4 regions of the Mesorhizobium sp. WSM4935 genome follow, and region 2 is predicted to be linked to each of the others. Evidence: predicted binding sites of a transcription regulator. Region 2 holds the regulator's gene; each other region holds the start of a gene.
What was found. Region 2 encodes PhoB, which activates phosphate uptake and scavenging genes when phosphate is short. Its sites were predicted from a motif close to TGTCATNNANCTGTCAT; they were not measured.
Positions count from the first base shown of each region.

Region 1 (3,819 bases), on a different contig from region 2:
CCGTCAGCCAATACGTCGAAACTTTGCTGGTTGTCCATAATGTTGCCCAGCATGATCTGGCCAAGCACCTGCTCATGCACAGTTGGATTGGTGATGGGCACCAGGGTCTCGACGCGGCGGTCGAGATTGCGCGGCATCATGTCGGCGGACGAGATGTAGACGATCGCCTCGTCCGACGGCAGGCCGTGACCGTTGCCGAAGCAGAAGATGCGGCTGTGCTCGAGGAAACGGCCGACGATCGATTTGACCCTTATGTTCTCGGAAAGACCCGGCACCTGCGGCCTCAGGCAGCAGATGCCGCGCACGACGAGGTCGATCTCGACTCCGGCGTGACTGGCCTCGTAGAGCGCATCGATGACGATCGGATCGACCAGCGCGTTCATCTTCATCCAGATGCGGGCCGGCCGTCCCTCGCGCGCGTGAACGACTTCCTCGGCGATGTGCCTCAGGATGCGCTTGCGCAGCGTGAACGGCGACACGGCAAGGCGCATCTCCTCGGCCGGTTCGGCATAGCCGGTGATGAAGTTGAAGATCTGGGCGACATCGCGCGCGATGGTCGGATCGGTAGTGAAGAAGGACAGGTCGGTATAGATACGGGCTGTGACCGGATGATAGTTGCCGGTGCCGAGATGCACATAGTTGCGCAGCCTTCCGTCCTCGCGGCGCACGATCAACGACATCTTGGCATGGGTCTTCAGCTCCAGGAAGCCGAACACGACCTGGACGCCGGCGCGTTCGAGGTCGCGCGCCCAGCGGATGTTGGCCTCCTCGTCGAAGCGCGCCTTGAGCTCGACCAACGCCGTCACCGACTTGCCGGCCTCGGCCGCATCGATCAGCGCGCGCACGATCGGGCTATCGTTCGAGGTCCGGTAGAGCGTCTGCTTGATCGCCACCACTTCCGGATCGGCGGCGGCCTGACGCAGGAACTGCACCACCACGTCGAAGGACTCGTAGGGGTGGTGGACGATGATGTCCTTCTCGCGAATGGCGGCCAGGCAGTCGCCGCCATGTTCGCGGATGCGCTCGGGGAAGCGCGGATTGTAGGGTGTGAACTTCAGGTCGTCGCGCGGAATGGCGACGATCTCGGAAATCTGGTTGAGCGCGAGTGGGCCGGTCAGAACGCTGATGCGGCTCGCGGAGACACCGAGCTCGCCGGCGACGAAATCGCGCAATTCCGCCGGCATCAGCGTGTCGAATTCGATCCGGATCACCGAACCGCGCCGGCGCCGCTTCAGCGCCGTCTCGAACAGGCGCACGAGATCTTCCGATTCTTCCTCGACCTCGATATCGCTGTCGCGGATGATGCGGAACGTGCCCGAACCCTTGACCTCGTAGCCAGGGAAAAGCTTGCCGATATAGATGCCGACCGCTTCCTCCAGCGGGATGAAGCGGACATGGTGCTTCCGATCCGGCAGGCGGATGAAGCGCTTAAGCGCCACCGGCAGGCGCAACAGCGCGCTCATCTCCTCGCCATTCTTGCGATGGCGCAGTTGCAGCGCGATCGAGAAGCCCAGATTGGGAATGAACGGGAACGGATGCGCCGGGTCGATCGACAGCGGCGTCAGCACCGGGAAAACCTGTTCCTGGAAATGCTCTTCCAGCCAAGCCTTCTCGTCCTTGGTGAGGGCATCGCGGGTGATGCTTTCGATGCCTTCCTTGTTGAGCAAGGTCATCAGCGCCGAGAGGCTCTTCTGCTGGTCCTCCTGCAGGCGCTCGACCTCGCGCAGCAATTGCTCGAGCTGCTGCTCGGGGGTGCGGCCGTCCGGGCTCTTCAGCGCGATGCCCTCACGCACCTGGCCGGCGAGACCGGCGACGCGCACCATGAAGAACTCGTCGAGATTGGCGGCGGAGATCGACAGGAAGCGGACGCGTTCGAGCAGCGGATGATGCTCGTTCAGCGATTCCTCCAGCACGCGGCGGTTGAATTGCAGCCAGGAGAATTCACGGTTGACGAAACGGTCGGGATTGCCGTCCGGGCTTGCCGCCTCGACAGTGATGAACTCGCTCTGCACCGGCTTCAGTTCGTTCATGTTTTCCGCTCTTGCCTGCAACCGTCCCTGCGCGCCGCATACTGCCGTTCGACGACGCTTTAGCACTTCTTTGTGACGCATGATCGTCACGGAATCGCTCCGCGCCCGGCCCCATGCGCTTAACCGGCTCAACTTATCCTCTGACAGGCTTTTGCGACAGTTTGATTTCATCGATCTTGCAAACTGGCCTGTTATGCTCCAGATGCAGGCTGGTCACATCCACTGGCCGAACCCGATTGGAGACGATGATGGCAGGCGGCAGCATTCCCCATTTCCAGAACGACGCGGGCCATCCGGTTATCGAGATCGGCGTCAAGGAATTCATGTGCACCGGCGCCAACCCGCCTTTCGACCATCCGCATGTGTTCCTCGACATGGGCGACGACAACGAGAAGGTCTGCCCCTACTGCTCGACGCTCTACCGCTATTCGCCGTCGCTGAAGGCGACGGAAACGCAGCCGGCCGGCTGCCTCTATGTCGACCAGGCCGCCTGATCGTCCATTTCCGACCATGACTGAGACACGGTCCCGGCAAATCGTCATCGCCGGGGCTGGCATCGCCGGGCTGACGGCGGCGCTCGCCTTTGCCGAGCGTGGCTTCCCGGTAAGATTGTTCGAGCAGGCCAGGCAACTAGAGGCGGCCGGCGCCGGGGTCCAGCTTTCCCCCAACGCAACCCGCATCCTGCGCCGGCTCGGCGTGCTCGATCGCCTGCTGCCCAATGCGATCCGGCCGCAAGCGGTGGTATTGAAGGACGCGAGGAGCCTGCGCGAGCTTGCGCGCGTGCCGCTTGGAGAAGCCGCAGAAAAGCGCTGGGGTGCGCCCTATCTCGTGGCGCACCGTGCCGACCTGCAGGCGGCGCTGGTGGCGGCAGTGGCGGAACGGTCCGACATCGAGCTTGTCACCGGCGCGCGCATGACCAACGTCGCCATCGACCCTCAAAGCGTTACCGCCACTGTCGAGAGCGAAGGCACAGCGACGAATATCGTCGGCGGCCTGCTGGTCGCCGCCGACGGCGTTTGGTCCTCGGTTCGCGCCGGGCTTGCCCGGACGGCCGGCTTTGCGGCAAGCCGCTTTTCCGGCGAGCTCGCCTGGCGCGCGACTGTCCCGGCGGAAAGCGCCGCCGGCCAGACCTTTGCACAAATCGGCGCGACCGATTGCGTCACCACCTTCCTGCATCCCGGCTTCCACATGGTCGCCTATCCGGTGAGCAAGGGCAGCTCCTTCAATCTGGCGGCCTTCACCAAGGGTGAGCGCATCGCCGAAGGCTGGTCCGGCCATGCGGACCCGGCCATCCTTTCGGCCGCCATGCGCGGCACGGCGGCAACGCTGGCGAAGCTTGCGGCGCTTGCGGGGCCGTGGACGGCTTTCCCCATCCACACGGTCGCGCAGCGGCGCTGGACGATGCCGGAGGGCATCGCGCTGATTGGCGACGCCGCGCATGCTATGACGCCGTTCGCGGCGCAGGGGGCGGCCATGGCGATCGAGGACGCCGCGACGCTCGCCAATCTCGTTGCCGATTTTCCGGGTGATCAGCGGCAGAGCCTGACTGTCTGGGAGAATCTCAGGCGCCCGCGCGTCGAAAAGGTGCTGAAACGCGGCGCCCTCAATCGCCTGGCCTGGCATGCCAGGGGGCCAGTTGCGGTTGCCCGCAATCTGGTGCTTGCGACGCGGCCGGGGGAGAAGCTCGCGGCGGACCTGGACTGGCTCTACGGGTGGGAAGAGCGGACGGTTATGAGGCGGTGAAGCACTGCAACCAGCCAACTTGACGCAGGGGCTATTTGTAGTTACA
Region 1 is NZ_JARTVR010000009.1:208,283-212,101, forward strand. Features, by position in the region: gene P9273_RS21025 (RNA degradosome polyphosphate kinase) at 1-2,030, opposite strand, end outside; gene P9273_RS21030 (zinc-finger domain-containing protein) at 2,279-2,524, shown strand; gene P9273_RS21035 (FAD-dependent monooxygenase) at 2,541-3,773, shown strand.
Region 1: the regulator PhoB is predicted to act here: its motif matches at 2,184-2,200, upstream of P9273_RS21025 (RNA degradosome polyphosphate kinase).

Region 2 (3,819 bases):
GCCGGCCAGCCGTCGCGCACGGAGATTGCCGCCACCACCGGGCTTAGCCACTCAACCATTTCGGCGATCTCCGCCGACCTGATCCAGGAGGGCATTCTCAGCGAAAGCAAGGCCAGCGAGCCGACGGCGTTGAAACGCGGCCGGCCGCAGATCGGCTTGGCGCTGAATCCCGAAGCCGCTGCAGTGCTGACAGTAGTGCTGTCGCTGAACTTCCTGTCAGTCGCTGTGATCGACTATGCCGGCCAGGTGGTTGCCGAGGAGCAGCTGCGCCTGGACACGCTCGTCATGCCCCGCGACGAGCTGATCGGCGAATGCCTGGCGATCGTCCGGCGCCGGCTGCATGATCCCGACCTTGACGTCGGCAGCGTCGCCCGCATCGCCATGGGCATTCAGGGCATCACCGATACCCATTCACGCGCCATGCTGTGGTCGCCGATCACGCCGCTGACCGACATCCCCTTTGCCGACATCCTTGAGAAGGAATTCGGCATCCCCGCCACAACGGAGAACGACTGCAACATGATGGCGGTCGCCCTGCAATGGCGCGATCCTGAACGCTATCGCGACGACTTCATCGCCATCCTGCTCTCGCACGGTATCGGCATGGGTCTGGTGCTGAAGGGCGCGCTGTTCACCGGCACACATTCCTCGGGCGGCGAGTTCGGGCACATGATCCATCGGCCCGGCGGCGCGCTTTGCCGCTGCGGCCGGCGCGGTTGCGTCGAGGCCTATGCCGGCAATTACGCCATCTGGCGCAGCGCCATGGGCATAAGCGAGGATGCCGCGCCGACGGATGTCGGCGACGCCGACATGCGCGCGCTTGCCGCAAAGGCCCGGCAACAGGACGGCCCCGAGCGCGAGGCCTATCGCCGGGCCGGCGAGGCGCTGGGCTTCGGCCTCGGCAGCCTGTTCGCCCTGATCGACCCGGCGCCCGTCGCCATGGTGGGCGTCAGCGCGGCCGCCTTCGACCTGATCGAGCCCGCGCTGAGGAAGGCGATCGCACAGACCGCCGGCGGCCAGCATTCCGAATCGATCTCCTTCGACACCGAGCCGAACGAGCTGCCGCTGATCCGCGAAGGCTGCGCCATGCGCGCGCTGACCTTCGTCGACCAGGAGATTTTCGCGCCGGGAGGCCAGGCAAGAGCCGGCACCGTCGGGAAGAACGTGGCCTAAGTAGGACCGAAAAATGCGAGCGCTGGGATATCCTGAGATTCAGGTCAGGCCGAGTCGAGAATGGTGGATTCCGAGAACCGGAACGGAGCGTACTTTTGGGTACGTGAGTACCGGAAGCGCAGGAAGCCGCCATTCGCAGGCCGGCATCACCTGAATATCAGCATATCCCTAGTCCTCGCGGATCGCGTAGCCCGCCCCCCGAATGGTACGTATGACGTCCGGCATGCGGCCGTTGTTGACCGCCTTGCGCAGGCGCCCGACATGGACGTCCACGGTGCGCTCGTCGATATAGATCGTCTCGCCCCAGACATTGTCGAGCAGCTGGCTGCGCGAGAACACGCGGCCGGGATGCCGCATCATGAATTCGAGCAGCCGGAACTCGGTCGGGCCGAGCCTGATCTCGCTCTTCTTGCGGTAGACGCGGTGCGATTCGCGGTCGAGCACGATGTCGCCGACCTTGAGCACGCTGGACAGCACCTCCGGCTTGGCGCGGCGCAGCAGCGCCTTGACGCGCGCCATGAACTCCGGCGTCGAGAACGGCTTGACCAGATAGTCGTCGGCGCCGGTCGAAAGGCCGCGCACGCGGTCGCTTTCCTCGCCCCGCGCCGTCAGCATGATGATCGGCAGCCGCTCGGTTTCGGGCCGCATCCTGAGGCGACGGCAGAGCTCGATGCCGGAAACCGCCGGCACCATCCAGTCGAGCACGAGCAGGTCGGGAACGTTTTCCTGGAGGCGGATTTCGGCCTCGTCGCCGCGGGTCACCACTTCGACTTGGTAACCCTCGGATTCGAGGTTGTAGCGGAGCAGCACCCCCAGCGGCTCCTCGTCCTCCACCACCATGATGCGTGGCGCGATCATCGGGGTAACCTTTTCGTCAGGCCGCCGGCGCCGACATTGCGGTCTCGTCCTGCTTCGGACGATTGGCGGGCAATTGCGTGCCGGTCAGCACATAGTAGGCGTTCTCGGCGATGTTGGTCACATGATCGCCGATGCGCTCCAGATTCTTGGCGCAGAACAGAAGATGCGTGCAAGCGGTGATGTTGCGCGGATCCTCCATCATGTAGGTCAACAGCTCGCGGAAGACGGACGTGTATTTGACGTCGATGCGTTCGTCGTCGTTGCGAAGCTTGGCCAGCGCCGTAGCGTCGCCCACCGTATATTCCTGGATCACGCCCTGAACCTGGATCAGCACCATCTGCGCCATGGAATCGATCGAGTGGGTGAGGTCCCGCGGCGCGGCGCTGACGCCGACCGAGCCGACGCGCTTGGCGATGTTCTTGGCGAGATCGCCGATGCGCTCGAGGTCGCCCGCCATGCGGATCGAGCCGACCACGTTGCGAAGATCGTCCGCCATCGGCTGGCGCTTGGCGATCAACGTGATGGCACGGTCGTCGAGCTCGCGCTGCCTTGCGTCCATGATGGCGTCGTCGGAGACGACGCGCTGCGCCAGCGCATTGTCGCTTTCGAGCAGCGCTTTGGTCGAGGCGCCGACCATTGAGCCGGCAAGGTCGCCCATGTCGTTGATGAGCCGGCTGATCTGCCTCAGATCCTCGTCGAAGGCGGCGACGGTATGTTCGGCCATGATGATGTCCTCGTATGAGCTCAGCCGAAGCGGCCGGTGATATAGTCCTGCGTGCGCTTCTCGCGGGGCGAGGTGAAGATCTTCTCGGTCCGGTCGAACTCCACCAGCTCGCCCAGATACATGAACGCCGTCTGCCGTGACACGCGCGCCGCCTGCTGCATGTTGTGGGTGACGATGACGATCGTGTAGTCGGCCTGCAATTCGTCGATCAGTTCCTCGATCTTGGCCGTCGACAGCGGATCCAGCGCCGAGGCCGGCTCGTCGAGCAGGATGACCTCGGGCTTCACCGCCACGGTGCGGGCGATGCAGAGCCGCTGCTGCTGGCCGCCGGAGAGGCTCTGGCCGCTGGCATTGAGCTTGTCCTTGACTTCGCTCCAGAGCGCGGCGCGCTTCAGCGCCGACTCGACCCGGTTGTCCATCTCGGCCTTGCTGATCTTCTCATAGAGCCTGACGCCGAAGGCGATGTTCTCATAGATCGACATCGGGAACGGCGTCGGCTTCTGGAACACCATGCCGATTTTCGTGCGCAACAGGTTGAGGTCCTGCGAACGGTCGAGGATGTTCTTGCCGTCGAGCAGCACCTGGCCCTCGGCGCTCTGCTTCGGATAGAGCTCGTAGATGCGGTTCAAGACGCGCAGCAGCGTCGACTTCCCGCAGCCGGAAGGGCCGATGAAGGCCGTCACGCTGCGCTCGGGCAGGGACAGGTTGATGTCCTTCAGCGCCTTCGACTGGCCATAGTAGAAGTTGAGGTTCTTGACCTCGATCTTGGCCTTCTCGACGGTGGTGTCGGGTGCGTTCAGGTCGGTGGACAACATCGGTTTCATCTGTCCTCTCTGCGTCCGGTCAGGCTGCGGGCGAAGATGCTCAGCCCGAGAACCGTCAGGGTGATTATGAGTGCGCCCGTCCAGGCCAGCTGCTGCCATTCCTCGTAAGGGCTGAGAGCGAACTGGAAGATGGTCACCGGCAGGCTGGCCATCGGGGCATTGAGATTGCTCGACCAGAACTGGTTGTTGAGCGCGGTGAAAAGCAACGGCGCCGTCTCGCCCGAGATGCGGGCGATCGCC
Region 2 is NZ_JARTVR010000015.1:117,608-121,426, forward strand. Features, by position in the region: gene P9273_RS26575 (ROK family protein) at 1-1,173, shown strand, start outside; gene phoB (phosphate regulon transcriptional regulator PhoB) at 1,342-2,031, opposite strand; gene phoU (phosphate signaling complex protein PhoU) at 2,048-2,755, opposite strand; gene pstB (phosphate ABC transporter ATP-binding protein PstB) at 2,776-3,579, opposite strand; gene pstA (phosphate ABC transporter permease PstA) at 3,576-3,819, opposite strand, start outside.

Region 3 (3,819 bases), on a different contig from region 2:
TGATGGCAAAGGCTAAGCCCGATGCGTTGTTCATGCACTGCCTGCCGGCGCATCGCGGCGAGGAGGTCACAGACGAGGTGATCGACGGGCCGCATTCGGTGGTGTTCGACGAGGCCGAGAATCGGCTGCACGCCCAGAAGGCGGTGCTGGCCTGGTGCTTGGGCGCTTGAGAAGGACGGACCTGACCGCTTCCGGTCCGATCGGGGTCAACTTGATCTGGGGATATGTGATGCCTATTTGCGGGCCATCACGTAAATTGAACGCGCTTCGACGCATGCGGCTCACAGGGCGGCATGGCTGCGCCCCGGAGTTTTGTCATGTTGGAAACCCAGACCTTGGCTGAGCATAAACCCCAACTCGGTGAATTCGGCTTCGCCGGCGATGATCATGTCGTGCCCTACGAGGTCGCGCCGCTCGATGTGCGCGGCCGCACCGTGCAGCTCGGGCCGATGCTCGACGCTATCTTGAGCCGCCACAATTATCCTGAGCCCGTCGCCCGCCTGCTGGCGGAAGCCTGCGTGCTCACCGTGCTGCTCGGCACCTCGCTGAAGTTCGAGGGCAAGTTTATCCTGCAGACCCGGACCGACGGTCCGGTCGACATGCTTGTGGCCGATTTCACCACGCCGCATGCGCTGCGCGCCTATGCGCGCTTCGATGCCGACCGGCTGCAGGCGCTGACCGACGCCGGCGAGACCTCGCAGCAGGCGCTGCTTGGCAACGGCGTGCTGGCTCTGACCATCGACCAGGGCGCGCATATGCAGCGCTACCAGGGCATCGTCCAGCTCGACGGCACCTCGCTGGAGGACGCCGCGCGCACCTATTTCCGCCAGTCGGAGCAGATCCCGACCGACATCAAGATGTCGGTCGCCAAGCTGGTGACGCCCGGACCCGCCGGCGCGCGCGAGCAGTGGCGCGCCGGCGGCATCCTGGCGCAGTTCCTGCCGCAGGCGCCGGAGCGCATGCGCATCCCCGACATTTCGGGCGGCGACGGCGACGACCGCGAGGTGACGGACCATCCGGCCGACAATTCCTGGCAGGAATTGCTGGCGCTGCTGGGCACCATCGAGCCGACCGAGCTGATCGACCCGACGGTGGGCGCCGAGCGGCTGCTTTATCGGCTGTTCCATGAGCATGGCGTGCGGGTTTTCAGCAGTGTGCCGGTCGCCGATCAGTGCTCCTGCTCACGCGACAAGATCCGCGGCATCCTCGAAGGCTTTTCGGCCGAGGAGATCAAGGAGTCGACCGAGGACGGCGGCATCCATGTCGCCTGTGAGTTCTGCTCGACGCAATACGACTTCGACCCGGCCGAATTTGCGGCGGACTAACGCCTCCTCCTTCTCCCCGTTTCACGGGGAGAGGGAGCCAATCGCCTAATTCACCGTCCTCTTCGTTCCCGGCATGTCGAGCGAGAAAGCCGGAATGGCGATATCGAACGTCTCGCCCCGGCCGTTGCGCATCGTGTAGTGGCCGACCATGATGCCCGACGGCGTCGAGAGCGGGCAGCCTGAAGTGTATTGATAGCTGTCGCCCGGATTGAGTTCCGGCTGATCGCCGACGACGCCGGCGCCGCGGACCTCCTCGACCCGGCCCTGGCCGTCCGTGATGTGCCAATAGCGCGATAAAAGCTGCACGAATTCGTCGGAGCGGTTGTCGATCGTCACCTGATAGCCCCACACATAGCGGTTCTGGGACGGATCGGAGCGGTCCTCCAGATAGAAGGGCCTGACCAGCACTTCGATGTTGCGCGTCACTGCGCGATACATGGGCCACTCCGGTTGCCGCCGCGGAACATTCGTCGCGCTTCGCTGTTGGACGCGCAGCGCCGACCATCCTTCCAGCCTTGTAGCGCACGTGCCGAAAAACAATGTCATTTAAGTGACACATGACAATGTTGGTGTGCACAAACGGTGCCGGGCGACTCGGGCGCTCTGTCGACTGATGAAACCGCCGCGTGCGGCCTAGAGCAATTCCGGGAAAACTGTGAGCGGTTTTCCGTCTGGAATTGCTTGAAAACAAAGAGATAGAGCAGGTCGCCGTTTCCCACAAACGGTGAAACGCCCTATCGGGAGTGACCAGATCTCGATGGAACTGACTATCGCAGCCGGCCTGGCTTCCTCAGCCCTTCTCCTCTCCAACCTCGCCAGCATCCTGCTCGCCTCGTCGCGGCTGAAAAGGCGGCATGTCATTGCGCCGCCCGACGGCGCGCAACCGGTCTCGATCATCGTTCCTTCTCGTGGCGTCGAGCCGTTCACCCAGGAGACCCTGCAGCGCGCCTTCTCGCTCGACTGGCCTCGCTATGAGCTGATCTTCTGCGTCGCGCATGCCGAGGACCCGGTAGTGAGGCTCATCGATGCGGCGATCGCGCGCCATCCCAAGGTTCCGGCGCGGCTCCTGATCGGCGACGACCGCATCAGCGCCAATCCCAAGCTCAACAACTGCGTCAAGGGCTGGCAGGCGGCGCGGCACGACTGGGTGATCCTCGCCGATTCCAACGTGCTGATGCCCAAGGACTATGTCCAGCATCTGGTCGCGGCCTGGCGGCCGGATACCGGCCTCGTCTGCTCGACGCCGATCGGTTCACGGCCGGACGGTTTTTGGGCTGAAGTCGAGTGCGCCTTCCTCAACACGCTGCAGGCGCGCTGGCAGTATGCCGGCGAGGTGCTCGGCCTCGGCTTCGCCCAGGGCAAGAGCATGTTGTGGAACAAGCCGATGCTCGATGCAAACGGCGGCATCCAGGCTTTGGCCGCCGAGATCGCCGAGGATGCGGCGGCCACCAAACTGGTCAATGGACTTGGCCTTCACGTCCGTCTCGTCGCCTCGCCCTTCGAGCAGCCGCTGGGCCAGCGCACCTTCGCCGAAATCTGGTCGCGGCAAGCGCGCTGGGCGCGGCTGCGTCGCGTCACCTTCCCGCTTTTCTTCGCGCCCGAGATTCTGACCGGCGCGGTCGTGCCGCTGATTTTCGCGCTGATCGCGGCGGCAAGCGCCGGCGTCGGCCTGCCTGCCACGGCGCTTTGCGTGCTGGCGGTCGCCTATGTGCCGGAATGTCTGCTCGCCCGGTCCAAGGGCTGGTACCTGTCGCCGCGCAGCATCACCGCGATGATCGTGCGCGACGTCATGCTTCCCGCCATCTGGGCGCGCGGCTGGCTCGGCGGCGCGGTCGAGTGGCGCGGCAACGCCATGACCATCCACAGCAAGGCGATAACCGAGCTGGAGGAGATCGCGTGAGCCAGGGCTGACGCGTTCTCCTGTCCAATTTGCAGCTTGCTTCTTACTTGGCCGCCCTCAGCGCCTGCTCGATGTCCTCCAGCAGATCGTCGGTGTCCTCCAGGCCGACGGAAAGCCGGAGTGTACCCGGTCCTATGCCGAGTTCGGCCCGCGCGTCGTCGCTGAGGTTCTTGTGCGTCGTCGTCGCCGGGTGGGTGATCAGGCTCTTGGCGTCGCCGAGATTGTTCGAGATCAGCACGATGTCGAGCGCGTTCTGGAAGGCGAAGGCCGCCTGCTTGCCGCCCTTGATGTCGAGGCAGATCAATGTCGAGCCGCCGGACATCTGCTTCTTCACGACATCCGCCTGCGGATGATCGGCGCGGCCCGGATAGATGACGCGGGCGATCTCCGGTCGGCCGGCGAGGAAATCGGCTATCTTGCCGGCGCTCTCGGTCTGCTGACGCACGCGCAGCGGCAATGTCTCCAGGCCTTTGAGCAGCGTCCAGGCGTTGAAGGGCGAGAGGCTTGGGCCGGTGTGGCGGAAATAGTCGTGCAGGTTCTCGTCGATCCACTTCTTGTCCGAAAGGATGACGCCGCCGAGGCAGCGGCCCTGGC
Region 3 is NZ_JARTVR010000001.1:518,369-522,187, forward strand. Features, by position in the region: gene argF (ornithine carbamoyltransferase) at 1-170, shown strand, start outside; gene P9273_RS02420 (Hsp33 family molecular chaperone) at 294-1,325, shown strand; gene apaG (Co2+/Mg2+ efflux protein ApaG) at 1,371-1,763, opposite strand; gene P9273_RS02430 (ceramide glucosyltransferase) at 2,083-3,225, shown strand; gene P9273_RS02435 (O-succinylhomoserine sulfhydrylase) at 3,269-3,819, opposite strand, start outside.
Region 3: the regulator PhoB is predicted to act here: its motif matches at 1,866-1,882, upstream of P9273_RS02430 (ceramide glucosyltransferase).

Region 4 (3,819 bases), on a different contig from region 2:
CAAGGACGGCCAATGATTGAGGCGCTGCCCTGAATCAATCTGGCAGTGCGTTCTCTCAACCGGCTGATTGGCCATGCCTTTCCCGGATCGACCGGGAGCCGCCTCCGCTGACGAGCCGCAATTGCCCGGCTGGCCGGGCGGGCCGCGGCCAGGCTGCATGATCGTTGCCCGCGGCGACGAACCAGCGGGCCGCGCGCGATGTCAGGCCGATAAGCACCCGGCCGGCATATTCCGCCGGCGCCCCATTGCCCGCATCGAACACCGCCCAGCTGCTCCCAGGCGGCTCCTGAACCGCGATGAACCTCATCGGAGACTCCATCTGTGAAGAGATGGGCAATGTAGCAAGTGCGGCTTGATGTTCCTATGACGTGGCTCACATTGGCACACATTTGCGGTGGATCGCAGAACTCAGACCGGGGCCGTCGCGCCCCGAAGTCCTGGCGGCGCAGCCTTACTGCCCCGCTTGGTCCGCGTCGGTCAGCGTGCCGAGGAAGGCAACGATGTCGTCGATCTCGGCGTCGGTCAGCGCCGGCTTGTCGCCTGGCTTTCTGCCGTTGAACGGCGGATCGGTATTGAGGTTCGGCCAGTAGGCTTTAGGCAGGTCATCAAATTTGTCGACCGTGCCGTCCGCCTTGCTCGGATACCAGCGCGCCGGGTCGCTGTCGCGGGTGGCGTAGAAGGCGACCGCCTCGCGCAGCGTGTGGAAATAGCCATTGTGGAAGAAGCTTTTCCGCAAGGCCACGTTGCGCAGGGTCGGGGTCTTGAACAGGCCGCAATATTCGGCGCGGCCCCTGAAGTCGGTGCGCAGCGGACCGCACAGGCCGAGGTCGACATAATTGGGATCGGCATTCGCTGGAATCGCCGGATTGCGCGGCACGGCAATCGCGATCAGGCCGTAATCGGTGAATTGCGGCGGCTCGCCGTCATTGGCGGGCTCGCTCAAATGGCAGCTCGCGCAATTGCCCTTCGACTCGTCCTCGAACAGCATGCGGCCGCGCAATTCCTGCGCGGAAAGCTGCGCCTTGCCGGCGAGGAAGGCGTCGTAGCGGCTGGAATAGGGGTAGAAGTCGACGCTGCTTTGCTCGAATGTGCCGAGCGCCTCCACCGCGGCATCGAAGGCGTCCTGCGGATGGTCGAAGACATCGGCGCCGAACGCTGCCTTGAAGGCATCGGCATAGGGCGCCTTGCGCAGGCTGGCGACCACCTGGGCCGCGTCCTTGTTGCCCATCTCGAAGGGAGAGAGCAGCGGGATCTTCGCCTGGTCCTTGCCATGGTCGGCGCGACCGTCCCAGGTCAGGCCGCCGGTCGGGCCATTGTCGACGCTTTCGTCCCCTTCGTCCTCGGAGTCGTAGAAATGCTCGGTGAAGGCGGGCGCCGCCTGCAGGTAGCGCAGCGACGGCACGGCGCGGACGCCGGGCTGGTCGAGCTTCGCTCCGCCCGTTTCGACCGGCGAGGCCGAGGCCGGTCCGAAAGCATGGTTGGGATCGTGGCAGGACGAGCAGGCCTGCTTGCCCGATGCCGAGAGCGACGGGTCGAAAAACATCTGCCGCCCAAGCGCCGTCAGCGCGTCGGCGCGGGCGAAGGCCTCCTTGCGCGACATCGGGCCGGGATGGACGCCGAAGGGTTCCGCGGTATTGGCAGGCGCGGTCAAGCCGACAATCGAGGCCGCCAGAAGGGCGATCGCGTGATTTTTCCGTACCATCGTCCGCGGCGACATCCGTGATTTCCTTCGCTCGATTTCGCTCGCGTAAGGTTCGAGTGCCACGGATTGATGACCGGCTGTCTCCCTCACGAAACCGTGTCCGGAGGCTGCAGAACTGTCACATAGGTGACAAGGCATCGAAGTAGCTGGGCATTGATGCAGCCGCGTTCCTGCATTGCTGTCCTCCAGCCATTCCCAAGCCACGAGGCATTTCCCGATGACCCGAACCTTTCTCTCTCTTTGCATCGCCTCCACCGCGCTGGCATCGCTCTCTGCTGCTGCCCAGGCGGCTCCTCCCGGCTATGACAAGATCGACACCGTCGTTGTCATCTACGCCGAGAACCGCAGCTTCGACAATCTATATGGCGGCTTTCCCGGCGCCAACGGCCTGGCCAACGTGTCGCCCGACCAGGCGCGCCAGCTTGACCGCGACGGCAAGCCGCTTTCCGAACTGCCGCCGGTCTGGGGCGGGCTGACCGGCAAGGGTGTCACGCCAGCGGTCACGGAGGCGCAGAGCGTGCATCTTGCCAACGCCACCTTCGCCATCGACGACCCCAAGGGCTTCAACGAGGGCACCAGCGTCATCACGCACGATCTCTGGCACCGCTTCTACCAGGAGCAGATGCAGATCGACGGCGGCCGTAACGACAAGTTCGTCGCCTGGGCCGATTCCGGCTCCCTGGTCATGGGCCATTATGACGGCTCCAACCTGCCGATGTGGGCGATCGCCAAGAAATACGTGCTGGCGGACAATTTTTTCCAGGGCGCCTTCGGCGGCTCCTTCCTCAACCACTTCATGCTCGCCTGCGCCTGCGCGCCTTACTATCCGAACGCCGACACCAGTCCTGTGAAGGGCCAGATCGCCGTCGTCGAACCGGACGGCGTGACGCTGAAACCGGCCGACAATTCACCGCCTTCGGCGCTGGGCGGCGTGCCGAAATTCGTCAATGACGGCGCCATCACGCCAGACTTCTACGCCGTCAACACCATGCAGCCGCCTTACCAGCCGAGCGCCAACAAGCCGGCCGAGGGCGGCGACAAGGCGCTGGCCGATCCGGCTGTGCCCACCACGCTGCCGCCGCAGCACGAGATCACCATCGGCGATCTGTTGTCGCTGAAGGGCATTTCCTGGGCCTGGTATTCGGGCGCCTGGCAGGCGGCGCTTGACGGCAAGAACGCGACCCCTGTGCCCAATTTCCAGTTCCACCACCAGCCCTACAACTATTTCGCGGCCTATGCGCCGGGCACGGCCGCCCGGGCCGAGCACCTCAAGGATGGCGGCCTTGACGGCAGCGAGTTCATCAAGGCGATCGACGACGGCAAGCTGCCGGCCGTGTCCTTCTACAAGCCGCAGGGCAACCTCAACGAACACGCCGGCTATGCCGACGTGACGTCCGGCGACCGGCATCTGGCCGACCTCGTTTCGCATCTGGAGAAGAGCCCGCAATGGGCTCACATGCTGGTCGTCATCACCTATGACGAGAATGGCGGCTTCTGGGATCACGTCGCGCCGCCCAAGGCCGACCGCTGGGGCCCGGGCAACCGCATCCCGGCCTTCATCATTTCGCCCTACGCCAAGATGGGCATGGTCGATCACACGCAGTATGACACCACCTCGATCCTGCGCTTCATCACCAACCGCTACGACCTGCCGGTGCTGCCCGGTATCGTCGCCCGCGACAAGGCACTGCGCAATAACGACCAGCCGCCGATGGGCGACCTGACGGCGGCGCTCGATCTGACGAAGTAGCCGTCGAAATCATTCTTGCGAAAGGCCCGCTCCAGCGGGCCTTTTTCGTTGGCGCGCCGCAAGGGGACTTGCCACGATCGGTCTTCCTGCCACACAAGGTGCTATGCCCGATAATTACCTGCATATGGTTCCTGATGATCCGTACTGGCAGCCCGACAAGACGGCGGCGGAAGAGGCTGCCAACTTGATGCGTGGACTGTTCCCACAAGCCGAGCATGTCGGAATCGAATACAAGGAAGCGGTGACTTTCTTCGATGCAGGCGCGAATACAGAAAGCGTCCACTGTGCCTTCTGCGGGAGCGACCTGGAGGATTGGTGGGGCGATGCCATGGATCAGGCAGCCGCTTCGGATTTTAGCAACCTCACG
Region 4 is NZ_JARTVR010000012.1:172,234-176,052, forward strand. Features, by position in the region: gene P9273_RS24240 (dihydrofolate reductase family protein) at 1-33, shown strand, start outside; gene P9273_RS24245 (hypothetical protein) at 56-307, opposite strand; gene P9273_RS24250 (cytochrome-c peroxidase) at 452-1,717, opposite strand; gene P9273_RS24255 (acid phosphatase) at 1,920-3,452, shown strand; gene P9273_RS24260 (hypothetical protein) at 3,556-3,819, shown strand, end outside.
Region 4: the regulator PhoB is predicted to act here: its motif matches at 1,819-1,835, upstream of P9273_RS24255 (acid phosphatase).